Regions from separate parts of the Planococcus dechangensis genome, predicted to be linked through region 3. Evidence: riboswitches for the same ligand, from Rfam matches in the RefSeq annotation. Region 3 holds a riboswitch; each other region holds the start of a gene.
What was found. A riboswitch is a leader RNA that binds a small molecule or an ion and turns the genes downstream of it on or off. The one in region 3 is predicted to bind S-adenosylmethionine.
Positions count from the first base shown of each region.

Region 1: it holds a riboswitch for S-adenosylmethionine, as region 3 does, so the genes downstream of both, metK (methionine adenosyltransferase) here and ACFO5U_RS10030 (O-acetylhomoserine aminocarboxypropyltransferase/cysteine synthase family protein) in region 3, are expected to answer to the same signal.
Region 2: it holds a riboswitch for S-adenosylmethionine, as region 3 does, so the genes downstream of both, ACFO5U_RS15195 (transporter substrate-binding domain-containing protein) here and ACFO5U_RS10030 (O-acetylhomoserine aminocarboxypropyltransferase/cysteine synthase family protein) in region 3, are expected to answer to the same signal.
Region 4: it holds a riboswitch for S-adenosylmethionine, as region 3 does, so the genes downstream of both, ACFO5U_RS14580 (MetQ/NlpA family ABC transporter substrate-binding protein) here and ACFO5U_RS10030 (O-acetylhomoserine aminocarboxypropyltransferase/cysteine synthase family protein) in region 3, are expected to answer to the same signal.

Region 1 covers NZ_JBHSGL010000016.1:14,647-18,858, forward strand. The annotation lists gene pckA (phosphoenolpyruvate carboxykinase (ATP)) at 1-1,089, opposite strand, end outside; SAM riboswitch class I at 1,328-1,438, shown strand; gene metK (methionine adenosyltransferase) at 1,641-2,837, shown strand; gene ACFO5U_RS16450 (gamma carbonic anhydrase) at 2,873-3,382, opposite strand; gene ACFO5U_RS16455 (alpha/beta hydrolase) at 3,479-4,212, shown strand, end outside.
Region 2 covers NZ_JBHSGL010000015.1:168,802-173,013, forward strand. The annotation lists gene ACFO5U_RS15185 (amino acid ABC transporter ATP-binding protein) at 1-325, opposite strand, end outside; gene ACFO5U_RS15190 (amino acid ABC transporter permease) at 341-1,024, opposite strand; gene ACFO5U_RS15195 (transporter substrate-binding domain-containing protein) at 1,087-1,941, opposite strand; SAM riboswitch class I at 2,055-2,160, opposite strand; gene ACFO5U_RS15200 (hypothetical protein) at 2,541-3,695, shown strand; gene ACFO5U_RS15205 (DUF4839 domain-containing protein) at 4,079-4,212, shown strand, end outside.
Region 3 covers NZ_JBHSGL010000005.1:1,398,108-1,402,319, reverse strand. The annotation lists gene ACFO5U_RS10045 (MetQ/NlpA family ABC transporter substrate-binding protein) at 1-191, opposite strand, end outside; gene ACFO5U_RS10040 (methionine ABC transporter permease) at 276-926, opposite strand; gene ACFO5U_RS10035 (methionine ABC transporter ATP-binding protein) at 916-1,947, opposite strand; SAM riboswitch class I at 2,079-2,191, opposite strand; SAM riboswitch class I at 2,379-2,494, shown strand; gene ACFO5U_RS10030 (O-acetylhomoserine aminocarboxypropyltransferase/cysteine synthase family protein) at 2,597-3,886, shown strand; gene metX (homoserine O-acetyltransferase MetX) at 3,899-4,212, shown strand, end outside.
Region 4 covers NZ_JBHSGL010000015.1:25,041-29,252, reverse strand. The annotation lists gene ACFO5U_RS14585 (acyl-CoA dehydrogenase family protein) at 1-751, opposite strand, end outside; gene ACFO5U_RS14580 (MetQ/NlpA family ABC transporter substrate-binding protein) at 773-1,600, opposite strand; SAM riboswitch class I at 1,709-1,829, opposite strand; gene ACFO5U_RS14575 (SDR family NAD(P)-dependent oxidoreductase) at 2,436-3,191, shown strand; gene ACFO5U_RS14570 (hypothetical protein) at 3,385-4,212, opposite strand, start outside; gene ACFO5U_RS14565 (hypothetical protein) at 4,211-4,212, opposite strand, start outside.

The DNA.
Region 1 (4,212 bases), on a different contig from region 3:
CTGTTCTTTTGTCAATTTGCTGATTGGAGGCAATACGCCGAAAGCATCGGCCGTCAAGAAGACGATCGTTTTCGGGTGGCCTGCTACAGACGGCGTGACGATATTATCGATCGCTTCAATCGGATAAGCGGCGCGTGTGTTTTCAGTCAATGAACCGTCGTCGTAATCCGGAATGCGTGTATCTTCATCAACGACTACATTCTCGAGTACAGAACCAAAGCGGATAGCATCGAAAATCTGCGGTTCGTTTTCACGGGACAAATTGATAGTTTTGGCGTAGCAGCCGCCTTCGATATTGAAAACGCCGTTATCGGACCAGCCGTGCTCATCGTCACCGATCAACTTGCGATCTTCGTCAGCTGACAAAGTTGTTTTACCTGTACCAGATAAGCCGAAGAATAATGTGACATCGCCGTCTTGTCCAACGTTTGCGGAACAGTGCATCGGCAAAATGCCGCGTTCAGGAAGGATATAGTTCATGATCGAGAAGATGGATTTCTTCATTTCGCCTGCGTATTCAGTGCCGCCGATCAAAATGATTTTCTTTTCCATCGAAACGATAATAAAAGTTTCAGAATCCGTGCCATCAACCGCCGGGTCCGCTTGGAAACTCGGAGCGTAGACAACAGTGAATTCAGGTTCGTGTGCAGCCAATTCTTCAGCGGTCGGGCGGATGAACAATTGGTGTGCGAAAAGGTTATGCCATGCGTATTCATTGATTGTTTGAATCGCAAGACGTGACTCAGGGTCTGCCCCAGCAAAGCCTTTGAAGACAAACAGTGCATCTTTTTGCTTCAAATGATTAATGACTTTAGCATATAGGTTTTCAAAGATTTCAGAAGAGATCGGGCGGTTGACGTTGCCCCAATCAATTTTGTCTTTCGAAATCGCCTCTTCTACCATATACTTGTCTTTAGGCGAACGGCCGGTGTATTTTCCGGTTTCAGCTTTTACAGCGCCTTCGCGTGTCAAAACAGCCTCTCCACGGGATGTTGCAGCTTCCACCAATTGTGGAACGGACAGCTGCATGTTAATGTTTGAGCCGCTCAAAAGCTCTTTCAAATCATTTGCAAAGTTCACTGAAGTCATATATAGGTACCTGCCTTTTCGTGTATTCCCATAAAGATGGGGTAGTTGTATATTCGAACATTAGTATAACACATTAAGATGATTAGTCTATACTAATAACCATAAATCTTTCAATGTTCGTGATTTGTGCATATTTTTATAGAAGAAAGATGGATACATATAAAAGTCTGTCAATTGTTTGTTCTAAAATCGTTGACAGCAGTTGCGGCATTCCGTAAGATGGGAAATTGAACGGATACTCTTATTCCGAGCTGGTGGAGGGTGCAGGCCCAATGAAACCCGGCAACCTGCTGCTTTTGCAGCGATGGTGCCCAACCTGAAGCAAGGTGAAAGCCTTGGACGATAAGAGTGAAAGGTGCTTATGATGATTATTCCTTTCCTCATTGAATTAGATGAGCGAAGGGATTTTTTTATGGAATGCCCTTAATCCTCGTGTGCAGGCTGAAAAAGCTGGAAGTTCAATTCCATTCATGGAAACGGACTTGACATGGGAAAATGAGTACCGTATCAATTTCGAGAGCAATCTCGCAGGATATAAGGAGGAGCTTTTTTTGACAAACCGTCGATTATTCACATCAGAATCAGTAACAGAAGGACATCCCGATAAGATTTGCGACCAAATTTCAGACGCAATCTTGGATGCGATCCTAACAGAAGACCCAAATGCGCGTGTTGCGTGCGAAACGACCGTGACAACAGGACTTGTATTGGTAGCGGGTGAGATCACTACTTCCACATACGTGGATATTCCGAAAGTTGTCCGCCAGACCGTGAAAGAAATCGGCTATACGCGTGCGAAATACGGTTTCGACTCTGAGACGAGCGCAGTCTTGACAGCGATCGATGAACAGTCACCCGATATCGCTGCCGGCGTCAACGTGGCGCTTGAAGCCCGTGAAGGCCAGATGACCGACAAGGAATTGGACGAAATCGGTGCGGGCGATCAAGGCTTGATGTTCGGCTATGCTTCAAACGAAACAGAAGAGTTGATGCCGTTGCCGATCAGCTTGGCGCATAAACTCGCACGCCGCTTGGCGGAAGTGCGCAAGGAAGAAATTTTGCCATACTTGCGTCCGGACGGTAAAACACAAGTTACAATCGAATACGATGAAAACAACAAACCGCTGCGTGTGGATACGATCGTCATCTCCACTCAGCACCATCCTGAAGTCAGCCTAGAGCAAATCCAGCGCAATTTGAAAGAATACGTCATCAATGAAGTCGTACCGGCAGAGCTTTTGGATGCCGAGACGAAATACTTTATCAACCCGACAGGCCGCTTTGTTATCGGCGGGCCACAAGGGGATGCGGGTCTTACTGGCCGCAAAATCATTGTGGATACTTACGGCGGCTATGCAAGACACGGCGGCGGTGCATTCTCCGGGAAAGACGCAACGAAAGTTGACCGTTCCGGTGCATATGCTGCACGTTATGTTGCAAAAAACATTGTCGCTGCAGGCCTCGCAGATAAGTGCGAAGTTCAGCTCGCATACGCGATCGGTGTTGCACACCCTGTATCGATTGCTGTCGACACATTCGGGACAGGTACAGTGAGCGAGGAAAAATTGATTGAACTTGTACGTGCGAACTTTGATTTGCGCCCGGCAGGAATCATCAAAATGCTTGACCTGCGCCGCCCGATCTACAAGCAGACAGCGGCTTATGGCCACTTCGGCCGTACCGATGTTGACCTTCCGTGGGAACGCACTGACAAAGTGGAAGCTTTGAAACAACAGGCAAACGCATAAGAAAAAGCAGGCGGAAAATATCCGCCTGCTTTTTTCTATTGTAGCGATTTGTAATAGGCGGCTTTTTCCGCGTACTCCCGGACAATGCGTTCCATGTCCTTTTTGTCCGTCTCATTCAGTTCCCGGACCACTTTGGCGGGCCGGCCAAACGCGAGTGTACCGGGCGGTATCTTTTTGCCTTGTGCGACAAGGCTGCCAGCTCCGATAAATGCGCCTTCCCCGATTTCTGCACCGTCCAAAATGACCGACCCCATGCCGACGAGAGCGCCTTTTTTGACTGTGCAGCTGTGGAGCGTCACTTGATGGCCGATTGTTACGTCATCTTCCAAAACGAGTGGATTGTTTGGGCTTTGATGAAGCATCGACAAGTCTTGGATATTGGTGTTTTTCCCGATGATGGTCGGTGCGACATCGCCGCGGATGACTGTATTGAACCAAACAGAAGAGTTCTCACCGATCGTCACATCCCCTGTCACAGTGGCATAATCCGCGATAAATACCGTTTTGTCAATTTTTGGTGATTTGTCTTTATATGGATAAATCATGGCAAAGCTCCTTTATCATTGATAAGATGTAATTAGTTCTAATCCTATCAAAACAAACGAAAAGGTCAATTGAACAAGCCTTAAGGGGGCGCTGGTATGTGGAAATGGCAAGCGGAAGGGGAAGCAAGAGGTGTAGCGGTATTGATCCATAGTGCGTACGAAGAGCACCGGCGCTATGCGTGGCAAATCGAGAAATGGCGAACGAGTGGTTTTGATGTCTATATGGGAGATTTGCCGGGTCATGGTATACATGCTGCGCAAGATGGAGTGCATAGGGAGCACTTTTTTGAATATGATAAAATGGCTGCCGAATTGCTGCGCTTAGCGGCTGAAAGTTCCTTGCCGATTGTGTTGGTTGGCCACGGATTAGGGGCAGCCATAGCCATTCAGGCACTAGTCGCTAATCGCCATCCGGTGTCTGCGGCTATTTTGACATCTCCGTGGTTCGAATTGAAGAAAATGCCAATAAAGCAATCACTCGCATTTTCTGGAATCAGCAAGCTGACAAGAAAACGCACAGTCGACCATGGCCTTGAGCTCAGCTATTTGACGCGCCGTAAATTCCAGGACGGGCACCAAGCGAGCACAGCGATAAATTCAGTCAGCACGCCTGCTTGGTGGAAACAATTGCAAAGTTATATGGAGCTAGCTGCACAAACGCGTATACCGGACATTCCGTTGATGCTCCATATCGGCAAGCGGGATTTGATCACTAAATCGTCCGCCAGCAGAAGTTGGTTGCATCAGCAAAAGTTGTCGGAATTCCATTTTAAGGAATGGGATTTTTGTTACCACGATTTGTTCCAGGAGCCGGAGCAAGAAGCGGTCTT
Region 2 (4,212 bases), on a different contig from region 3:
TCAGTGGGGCTTCGATAATGTTTTCAATGACCGTTTTATGCGGGAACAAATGAAAGTGCTGAAAGACCATGCCCGAATATTGCTGGACGTCGACTTTCTGCTTTTTCGATGGGGCTTTTCCACTGAATGCGACAGTCACATCTTTAATTTGAAGCGAACCCGAGGATGGCGATTCCAATAAATTTAAGCATCGTAGCAATGTAGTTTTTCCGGAGCCGGAAGGGCCGATGATGCTGATAACTTCCCCTTGCGCGATTTCAAGGGAGATGGACTTCAACACTTCGTTGTCATTGAATTTCTTGCTGAGTTTATCGACTTTAATCATTTCCCAATCCTCCGATCACGCGTTGACATAACGGTTTGCTTTTTTCTCTAAATAATCCTGCAGGACGGTAACGACTGAGCAAATCGCCCAGTAAATGAGTGCCACCAAAATATACAAAGTTAGGCTTTCGTACGTTTGTCCGACGACGACCTTGGCCCGGTAAAACATCTCGGATACCGTAATGACCATCGCAAGCGAGGTGCCTTTGATGATATCCATAAAAACACTTGATAGAGGAGGCAGTGCAATGCGCGTCCCTTGCGGCAAAATGATGCGGCGCATTGTTTGCCAGTATGTCATTCTCAATGTTTCCGCAGCTTCCCATTGGCCTTTCGCCACAGACGAGATGGCTGACCGGATTACTTCTGCTGTGTAAGCGGAAAAGTGGACGCTGATGCCGATGATAGCGGCCGTCAATGGTTGCATATCGATGCCAATCATTGGGAACCCAAAATAGAGAATGAATAAAAGGACGAGGAGCGGGGTTCCGCGCATGAATGAGATGAATAGGCGCGCCGGATATGAAACTAATTTTAGTTTGTTCATGCGGGCTAAGGCGACAAACAATCCAAGAACAAGAGCGAGCACCATGCTCACAATTGCAATCAGCAAAGTATACCAGGCTCCCTCTAAGATGAAGGGAAGGGCATCTATTGCCACTTCTAAATTAAAAAGATATTCCCATTTAAACTCGGACATATACTGACTCCTTTAACTGCATATGATAGAAAAAAGAGGAATCAAAGGATTCCCCTTGTGGATTATTCAACGTCTACCGGTTCTGTCACATCGGCACCTAAAAATTCGAGTGCGATTTCTGTGACGGTACCATCTTCGATTAGTTCTGTAAGCGCGTCATCAAGTTTTTCTTTTAATTCAGGGCTGTCTTTTTGCAAGACCAAGCCGCTGCTGTTAGGTAAAAACTTCACGTTTTCCGCGAGCTTTAACCCAGGCTTGTCGAATTGTTCAAGTGCTTGAATCAATACTAAATAATCATTCAGTGTCGCATCTACGCGTCCTTGAACGATTTCAGGGAGCACGGTATCCGATCCTGTGTAGACGATGACTTCGGCGCCTTGCTCTTTGGCATAATCTGAATAATTGCTCGTTGCAGCGCCGCCGACTTTTTTGCCTTCCAAATCATCTACTGTATCGATTTCCGAGTTATCGCTTTCCCGGACGAGTGCGGATCCATATGAGTGCTTCACAGGTACTGTGAAATCAAATTTCTCCAGGCGTTCTTCCGTAATGGAAAAATCATTGGCTGCCACATCGATCTGGTTGTTTCGCAGTGCAGGAAGGAGGCCGTCAAACTCCATCGTTTTAAATTCGACTTCGAGTCCAAGCTTATCTCCGAGTGCACGCACGACTTCCACATCAAAGCCGGTCAGTTCTTTTGTTGTTTCATCAAAATAAGTGACTGGGAAATATAAGCCTTCCGTACCGACGACCAATTTGCCTGATTCTTCGATTCGTTCCCAAGAATTCTGTTCACCTGACTCGCTTGCTTCAGAAGCATTTGCGGAACTGTCGGCATCCTCGCTTCCGCAAGCGGCCGCGATCAACGCTGTTGCTAAAATCAGTACGAAAAGTAAAAGCTGTTTTGATTTTTCCATATGTATGGCACCATCCTTTTTGATATTAGCGCAACAGCAATAATTCCTCATGAACCCAACAAAAAAACCTCTTCAATAAGAAGAGGTTGGCATCTCGAAAAAGAATACATCTCTTCTTATCTCTCAAGCATTTTGCTTGTTGGACTTGGCACAGTACTCAAAAATGAGTCCGCTGCCGAGGCTTCGCAGGGCCAATCCCTCCACCTCTCATGATAAGAACGTATTAACTATTCAGCTATGTTTAAAACCATAACACCCCTGGAAATATACGTCAATATGTATTCCTATGAAATTAGTTGGTTTTATTGGGTGATAACTTACCCCCTTACCTGAAAACCCTTATAAAAAGTTTGAATTCAAATCAAACAGTTGCTATTTAGTATAAGAAAGCGAAATCGGTAAAACCAATATATCTTATATGCTTTTTGAAGATTATCTAATAGTAGAATGTATAAAAACATTTTAATTACAGATACAGCAGGTTTTAATAAAATCTGCTTTTTGACTTGGAATTTTAGCAGATCCGACTTCTGGAGACATATGCTATGATTAAATTGATTGTATAATATATCCATTTAAGAGCAGGAAGGAACGTTGATATGGATTTTAAATCAAAAATTATGGAGGCTGTTACAGCAGCTGAAGCAGAAATTAAAAAGCTGATGTCTGAACATGAAAAAACCGTTAAACGTCAACAAGAAGAAATAATAGAGCTTCAAAAATACAAAGAGAAAAAAGAAGAAATAGAACATCAACAAAAAGAAAAAATAGAGAGTCAGCAAAAAGCAATTGATGAGTTAAGGGAGAAACTTAAAGTAAGCGAAGAAGAAGGTGTAGTGCTTCAAGGCCGATTGGAAATAGCGACAGCTAATAGTAAGAAAGAATCTTCGCCTCGAAATACCAAGCACTCTGAAGAAAAAAAGCCCTTAGCAAAAGCATCTTTAAATCCAGTTGAGAATAGCACTAAAGAAAATGAATGGGAAAAAACATTAATGCAAGTAAGAAATGATTTGAAAGCAGCAACTGAAAAGAAAAAACGGGAAAAATCTTATTATGAAAACTCAACTTCTAGCCTTCCGTCAGCTATGAACGACCTTGCTTCTTTAAACGACTCCTTAAAACCGACTATTTATCGTTATAAAATAAATATTGTAGATTACTCAACTCTTGAACAATTTATTCGAAAATATAACTTAGTCGAGAGAGAAGCCATATTGCCACTTTATGAAACTAAAAATTCACGTGAAGTTTACCTATACACAGAAGTAGAAACCATTTTTATTGATTTATTGAATAAAGAATTGTATATGGTTGACGAAGAGTTTAATAAGCTGCAGAAACGATACTCGCCATTAGTGATTAAGTATCGACAGTTTTCAAATATAAAGCATTTTGAAACTCAAACCAAAGATACTAAAAAGGCTGAAATTCAGCCCACTTCAAATGTTATAGAAAAACCATCATCATATGCCCCGACTAAAGATACTTTATTCAGTGAACAAAGCGAATTGAATAAAATGGGCTACCGAATCAGTGGTGCTACTAGAAGTGAAAGGTGGAATGTTCTTAATAGAGCAGTCCCCGAGTTAGGACTTAGAAAAGTAGTTAGTATCATCAGTGCAAATATTAGGATAAGAAAAAAGCAATCAAATGGAGAACTGAAATATCAACATGCCATTGCAGAATGGGAATACGATCTGAGTCGTCTAAAGGGGAAGTATTACCACGGCGAATTCAAATGGCCAGAAGTTTAAAAATTATTCTCATGATAAACCAATCAGTTCGTTCATTCGAGAACAATTTGTTTGGTTTTTTTGTATGCCAATGGTTATCTGGAAAATTCATTTACATTTAATTAAATATGATGAAATGTATCGAAGTTGATCTACTCAATTTTTAAAATGACAGAATGCATATATATAAACAATAAGTGACTTTTAACTTGATAAATACTTTCGAGATTGGATTAAGTTTGAAGTTTAATAGTGTATAAAATTATGGTGAAAATCAAGTGAAAAATAACAACAGTAACTTAAAAGAAAGTAATAAATATTTTAGTGAACAATAAGACTAGAGTGTTATAATATTTTAAAAAACAAATGTTAATTTTATACATTTAAGAAAAAGGAGGATTACTATGAAGAAAATATTGATGTTCCTAGTCTTGGCAGTTGCAATTGCTACTATTACAGCTTGTACTGATGAAGAAAATCCTAACGTACTAAAGGTAGGCAAGTCTTCTGATGAACTCGGGGGAGAAAATTATGAGAC
Region 3 (4,212 bases):
GAGAACGTGATGATGTCGAGTTCGATGCCTTCTTTAGCGGCCTTGTCACCGACATAATCCCAAATGGTTGTATCCGAACCGCTGATGCCGAGTGTGACGGTAGTAGTGCCGTCGGCGGAATCGTCGCCTCCGCATGCGGTGAGTAGAGTAGCTAAGCCGGCTGTTGCAAAAAGAGCTGTAATTTTTTTCATAATGAAATCCTCCAGTGGGTTTTAAGTTTATGGTTAGAAAGGGATTAAAATATATTCAGTAATGATGTTATTGATGTTTTCGGTTCAACTGCGACGCACACGGCGTGACATCAAGTTGCCGAGTGATTGGACACCTTGGACGAGTACGACGAGTATTGCAACCGTCAAGAACATGACCATGGTGTCGAAGCGTTGGTAGCCGTAAGTGATGGCCAAGTCTCCGAGCCCACCGCCGCCGATAGCACCAGCCATAGCGGAGGCACCGATCAAACCGACGATAGCTATGGTCAGAGCCAGGACAAGCGAGCTGAGTGCTTCCGGAATAAGAAAGCGGAAAATGATTTGCCCTGGTGATGCCCCCATTGCCTGGGCCGCTTCGATAACGCCTTTATCGACTTCGAGCAGCGAGTTTTCTATGAGTCGTGCAATGTATGGCCCTGCGTAAAACACTAAAGGTACGATGGCTGCGGCAGTTCCGATCGACGTGCCGACAATGAGCCGTGTCAATGGGATGATTGCGACCATCAAAATAATGAACGGAATCGAGCGGAATATGTTGATGACAATGTTCAATATGTTGAAGACCACTTCATTTTCCAGCAGATGCCCTTTTCTAGTGACGACGAGCAATATGCCCAGCGGCAATCCAATGACGAGTGAGAATACAAACGAAGCACCGGTCATATAAAGTGTTTCCCATAATGCTTCTAAAATTTGCGATTGATTAACCTGCATGCTGCTGAACCTCCTCTACCAGGATATTGTCGTTGCGGATCGAAGCGAGTGCACGGTCGATCTCAGCGCGAGCGCCGTCGAATTCAACGATTAAATTGCCATAAGGAATGCCTTGGAGCTCAGTGATATTACCGAACAAGACATTTAAATCGAGATTGAATTCCCGCGACACGCGCGACATGAATGGCTGGCCGACGGAAGTGCCGGTAAACTGGACGCGGTAAATCGGACGCTTTTGATCGTTTTTATAGATTTGGTCGAGTAAGGACTCGGGCAATTCATCGTTCATGACGGAGCGGACAAAGCGTTTGGTCGTTGCGTGCTGCGGTTTCGTGAAAACATCGAAGACGCTGCCTTGCTCAATCACGCGCCCTTCTTCAAGGACCGCTACTTTGTCGCAAATTTCCCGGATGACGCCCATCTCATGGGTGATGAGCAAAATGGTAATGTTGTAATCTTTATTGATGCGCCGCAGCAAGTCTAAAATCGATTGTGTCGTTTGCGGATCGAGAGCGGAAGTCGCTTCGTCGCACAAAAGAATCGAAGGGTTGGTTGCAAGCGCTCTGGCGATGCCGATTCGCTGCTTCTGGCCGCCGGACAATTGGTCCGGGTATTTTCTTGCCTGGTCAGCCAGTCCGACAAATTCAAGAAGCTCTGTAACTTTGCGGTCGATTTCCGTTTTTGGCATTTTGGCAAGCAACAGCGGCATCGCGATATTGTGATGCACCGTTTTCGAGTCGAGCAAGTTAAAATGCTGGAAAATCATGCCGATATCTTTACGGATGTCTCGGATTTTTTTAGCGGTTAAAGCGGAGATGTCTTCTCCGTGGATAAATACACGCCCGGAAGTAGGGCGTTCGAGCAAATTGACTGTCCGGATCAATGAGCTTTTCCCTGCGCCGCTAAAACCGATGACGCCGTAAATTTCACCGGTTTCAACGGTCAAGTCGATGCCATTAAGCGCATGGACTTCCTGTTTACCGGATACATATGTTTTCTTGACTGCTTCAAATTGAATCATGGTGTCCCTCCTATGGCTGCCTGTAACGATTCGAATAAATGCGAACGAACACTTTCCTGAAATAACGAAAAAGAGCCCTCTTTTTTCTTATGCACAAGAAAAAAGAAGGCTCCAATTATGAAACCATCTCATTCTCATCTTCCAAATGCTAGAGCATTTGCAGGAATTAGCACAGTTTTCGCGAATTTGCGAATCTGCTGCCGAAACGTCAAAGGGCCTGTCCCTCGGTTTCTCTGGATAAGAAAGTGATGTAAGCTATTCAATTCGTGATTCCTACTTTATTTCGAAATAAGGAAAATGTCAACCGCTTTGTGAAAAAACTTTTAGCGGAAATATCGCTTATATAGTAGTTAAAATTTTTCGACAAATACACTTGACTTTAAACGGCTATGTCCTCTATACTTTTCCACAAGCAAAAAAATAGTTTCATACTCTTATCACGAGTGGCGGAGGGAATAGGCCCTGCGATGCCCGGCAACCAACAGACAACCGTCTGGAAAGGTGCTAAATCCTACAGTACTGCATGTGCAGCGCTGAAAGATGAGAGGAGGTAAATCCGTATATGACGGCCCTCTTCTTTCTGAAGAGGGTCTTTTCTATGTCCTCCTCACCTTTTACAAAAATTATAAAAAATCAGGAGGAACTCACAATGACAAATTTTAAACCCGAAACACTCTTATTGCACGGCGGACAGGAACCAGATCAAGTAACAGGTTCGCGTGGAGTTCCAGTCCATAAAACAACTTCCTATGTCTTTAAAGATACAGAGCACGCACAAAACTTATTCGGTTTGAAAGAAACTGGCAATATCTACTCACGTATCATGAACCCTACTGTAGATGTATTCGAACAGCGCGTCGCCTTGCTTGAAGGCGGCACAGCGGCAGTCGCTCTATCATCGGGCATGGCAGCAATCGCATTTTCGGTATTGAACGTTGCGGAAGCCGGAGATGAAATCGTCGCCGATAGCAATCTATATGGAGGCACCTATAATCTATTCGCTAACACATTGCCGCGCTACGGTATTACGACAAAGTTCGTCGATGCGACCGACCCGGAAAATTTCCGTGCTGCAATTACCGACAAGACAAAAGCTTTCTTCGGTGAAATCATCGGAAATCCGAGCCTGAACGTATTTGATGTTGAACGCGTCGCACAAATCGGCCATGAAAACGGTATTCCGCTATTGATCGATAACACATTCGCTTCACCGTTCGTCAGCAACCCGATCGAATTCGGTGCAGATGTGGTCATCCATTCGGCAACAAAATGGATCGGAGGGCACGGCACGACCATCGGCGGTGTCGCTGTAGATGCGGGCCGCTTCAACTGGGACAACCCGCGCTTCCCGAACTACACACAACCGGATGAATCCTACCACGGTATCCGCTTCGGTATCGATGTTCCGGACGCTGCGTTTGCGACGAAACTGCGCGTTCAATTATTGCGCGATTTCGGGCCGACTCTCAGCGCAGACAGCGCACATGCACTGCTGCAGGGGCTTGAAACTTTACACTTGCGCATCCCGCGCCATGCAAGCAATGCACAAAAGGTAGCGGAATATTTGAAAGACCATCCTCAAGTGGAATGGGTCAACTACCTTGGATTCGAAGATCATCCTTCAAGTGAACTTGCGAAGAAATACTTGAAAAACAGCTACGGTTCGATCGTCAACTTTGGCATCAAAGGGGGAAGAGATGCCGGTCGTAAAGTGATTGATGGAGTCAACCTGTGGTCTCATGTGGCGAATGTCGGCGATGCCAAATCGCTGATCATCCACCCGGCTTCGACGACGCACCAGCAATTGACGGCAGAAGAACTGAAAAACAGCGGGGTTACAGAAGAATTGATCCGTTTGTCAGTCGGTTTGGAAAATCACGAAGATTTGATCGCTGATTTGGAACAAGCCATCCAAGTAGCGATACTCACAAACGCGTAAGGAGGGATTCGAATGACGACAGTATCCATCGGCCGGCTGACGCTGGAATCGAACGATAGTTTACCTGAAGTGGAATTGGCATATGAGCATGTCGGCAATAAAACGGCGCCGGCGATTCTGATTTGCCACGCATTGACAGGCGACCAATATGCAGTCGGCACTTCAGTGCAGCCAGGCTGGTGGGCAGGGCTTATCGGTCCCGGCAAAGCGGTGGATACCGACTTGTTCCAAGTCATTACCTTTAATGTGCTTGGCGGATGCAATGGTTCGACGGGCCCGTCATCGATCAATCCCGAAACAGGGCATCCTTACCGTGCAGCGTTTCC
Region 4 (4,212 bases), on a different contig from region 3:
CCTGGGCAATTCCGAGGTAGCACGCCGGAATGTGCAGCAGCCATCCCGCCGGCTGTTTTTTCCCGGGCACGCTGATTTCGACCAAGGCCTTTTCCTCAACTCGGACATTTGTCAACACCAAGTCATGGCTGCCGGTGCCGGTCATCGCCACGCTGTCCCAAGTTTCGTCGATCTCTACACCTTCAGCCGACCGCGGAATGAGGAAGTAGCCGACTTCACCGGTCTCTTCAATCACAGCGGTCACGTTGAAGTAATCCAACACTGGCGCCATCGACGTAAACGACTTGCGCCCGTCGATAACCCAAGCCCCACCTTCTTTTCTGGCTTTTGTAGACGGTTTTCCGCCTCTCGTCGGGCTGCCGGTCTGCTTTTCGGTCGCGCAATTATTGATCAACGCACCACGGGCTTTGATATCGTCGAACAAGGCCACAAGCACCGATTCGTCCCATTTACCGGTCTCGCCTAAATCTTGAACGATGCCCATATGCCAGCCAATCGACAAACCGGTCGACCCGTCCGCACGGCTGATCGCTTCCTGGTAGCGCAGCATCTCCGACAAGGAAATCCCCGCTCCGCCGTATGCTTTCGGAATCGTCAACGCCGGATAATTGATTGCTTTCAGTTCGTTGAAATTTTCGAATGGAAAATTTCGTTCCAAGTCGTTGCGCGCCGCCCGCTCCGTAAAAGGCGCGACGGTTTCGTTCAATATGTCCATGCGTTCTTCAAATGTTTTCGCTTTTAGGATATCCATCATTCTTCACCTTTCTCCTATCTATTGCGTCCATTCCTCCGTCAAAATAAAGCCGTCGTACTGCTCATTCGACTCGATATATTCCTGGAATTCCTCGGATTCGTAAGCTTCTTTCAAATCTTTCGCCCACTCGGTATCCGCATTTTCTTCCTCGATCGTCACCACGATGCGGTGCTGTTCCGGCGTGTTCTCGATTTTCAAGGCATCGGTAATCTTGCGGTCCGGCGCATTGGCAATATAATTGCCGTTAACGACGCCAAAGTCGATGTCCTGCAGCGACACCAGGATTTGCGCCGGGTCCAAGACTTTCAAGTCCAAGTCATAATCAGCGCTTTCCACTGCGTTCAAATTAAAATCCGTCACGCCTGCGCCGTCCGACACCGTCACCCAGCCCAATTCTTCCAAGATACGCACTGCGCGCTCCTGATTGACCGGATCATTCGGCAAGCCGACAGTCGAGCCGTCCTTCACCTCATCCAAAGATTGATGATGCTCGGAATACAAGCCTTGAGGCGCACTTGGCACAAACGCGATGCCCGTCATGCCCATGCCCAGTTCCTCGTTGATCCCTTCCATATACGCCGTGCTCTGGAAAATGCTCGCATCGATCGAGCCTTCCTGCATCGCCGGGTTCAACTGCATGTTTTGGGAAAAAGTTGTTGTATCCACTTTATACCCCTTCTCCTCCAAAATAGGCAAAATCCCTTCCTTGAATTGCTGCTCATACGTCCCGACGCCAAAGCCGACACGCACTTCTTTCTTGTCTTCCCCAGAAGCTTCCCCGCTATCGCCACATGCTGCAAGTAATAAACCCGAAATCCCGAGCACTCCGATCCACTGTTTGTTCATCTGCCATCTCTCCTTAGTCTTTTTCATTTTGAATGAAATGCTATCAACTTGCGGCCCAATAGAAAAAGCCCCTCTTCATAAAAAGAAGAGAGACTCACCGTCCGGCTCTTCTCATCTCTCAAATGCATAGCAGCACCTGCTGGATTTGGCACAGTTTCAAATTGGACATCCAATCTGTTCCGCTGCCGAAGCTTCAAAGGGCCAGTCCCTCCACTTCTCTGGATAAGAAATTATGTACTCAGTGTTAATGCCGAGTAATTTGATATGATTAATACAATAGCAGAGCTTTGATTTTATGGCAATAGCTTGTTTAGAGATCAATTCATTAAAAAACTCCTTTTCACAGAGTAGAAAGAGTTTTACGCTGTCGAGAAAGTTAAGAAGTCGTATTTTCCGAAGCTTATCGCTCGCTTTCCGTGGGCTCGCGCCCAAGCCTCCTCAGTCGCGGTGCGCCTTGCGGGGTCTCGGTCGTCTCGCTGATCCACTGGAGTCGAGCGAACGCTTCTCCAAATACTAAAATAATCCATTGATTTTGATTGTAGAAAAGGTGATCACCTTTTCGATTCATTGTGGATCACGGAATTCATCCGCCTATACAGCATACCCAGCCTGAAGAGATTCTATTAGATATATAATTATTATCATTACTTCTTATCACTTTGCTAGGAGGAAAATAGTGTATAATTTTCATTTAAGAACTCTCATAATTCCAAATACTTCAAGAAATTTCTAGTTTATAAAATGCTTTTTCTCCCACTTCAAGAGCCAGCACAATTTCATGAGAGTTTCATTGTTACTGTACACTTACTACATTCATTTCAATGGAGGGATTCACATGAAGCACACAGTTATCACAGGCGCCAGCTCAGGAATCGGATATGAAGCTGCACTGGCTTTCGCAGCACGCGGCAAAAACCTTATTCTTGTGGCAAGAAGGGAAAACGAGCTCAATAATCTTAAAGAGAGCATTCAACGTATGAACCCGGATCTGGACGTCATCATCAAGAGGGCAGACCTATCTGAAAGTGAGCAAGTCCATACGCTATACGAAAGTCTTAAAGAATACGATATTGAAACCTTTGTTAACAACGCCGGCTTCGGAAACAGTGCAACTGTCGCTGAACAGGATGTAAATAAAACCGAAAAAATGCTGCGCGTAAATGTAGAAGCACTCACCACGCTTTCCACTCTTTATGCACACGACTATACTGACCGGGAAGGCGCGCAGCTCATCAACGTATCATCTGACTTAGGCTACAGAATCGTGCCAAATGCCGTTACATATGCTGCGACCAAGTTTTACGTGAGCGCATTTACAGAAGGACTTGCCCAGGAATTGCAGGATAACGGTGCACTCATGAAAGTAAAAATACTCGCGCCATCTATGACCGAAACCGAATTCGTGAAAACTGCACGGGAACTTGATGACTTCAGCTATAGCGACAATGTGCAGAAGTTCCACACCGCAAAAGAGATGGCACAGTTTATGCTGGAGCTTTATGATAGTGAGCAGGTTCTCGGGAAGGTGAATAGTGAGAGCTATGAGTTTGAGTTGATGGATCCGGTTTTTCAGTATACTTCGAGGAAGTAGGATCCCTATAGTTCCAATATCAAAAAAATCCCTTCTCACACAATGTGAGAAGGGATTTTTCTAAATGGGCTGATGACTTACATCATGCCGCCCATTGAAGAGTGGCTATTATAGCCTTGTATGGTGTATTGAAAACCTTGTTATATAGAAGGTTTTCATTTTTTATTCGCATAGCTTTTTATAGAAAATCATTTCATTGTTGCCGGATTGTTGCCTTTTGAAATAGTTCGCTGAAAGTTTTGTTGTCAATTTTCTCTCTAATAACCTCTAACAAATTAACTGTTTTAAAATCATCGTATCGCGATGGAAGAACCCTTTTGTGTTCTTTCAATGATATCAACACTTTAGTTACTTTAATGTTATCATTTTTGTTTGATTTATATCTGGATAAAGTGTCATCTATATAAATCATATAATTAATTTTTTTCAAGAAGTTTTTCCCGGAGTCTTTAGTAGGATACCCCCCTTTTAAAGCATTAATGTGGTTATCAAGAGTTGCTTTGCATTCTATCAATTTGATTTCCACACCTTTTTCATGCACTTTAACTACATCGATCAAACAGCCTTGACCAGCAAAAGACTTTTCTATAAGTTTCTTTCTCTTATGTTGGAAAATAGGTTCATGATAAATCTTACTTTCAGTATCTTTTTCTAAATGAACAGTTAAATACTCTAGCAGTTCACCTCTAAAACTGTGGAATTCTCTTAACCCTTTACTGTAAATCTTATAAATGTTATTTGTTATAACATTTTTAGTTCTTGAAATCACAGAAACTTCGCTATTAATTTCAGCTTCCTCAATAAACGAATCTAATTCTTCTAAGAACATATTTTTAGGAATCGTTCTTGTTAAGTCTATTTCTTGCAGAAAAGAAACTATACCTTCGATAAGTATTGGAAAATGTTCTTTAGTTGCTAATTTCTTTTTGTGCATGTTGAAGTATCTAAAAGGAGATTTATTACTCAATTCCTCAAAGCTTGTCACATTGACATTTTTAATTCTTAAATTAGAAAACTTTTC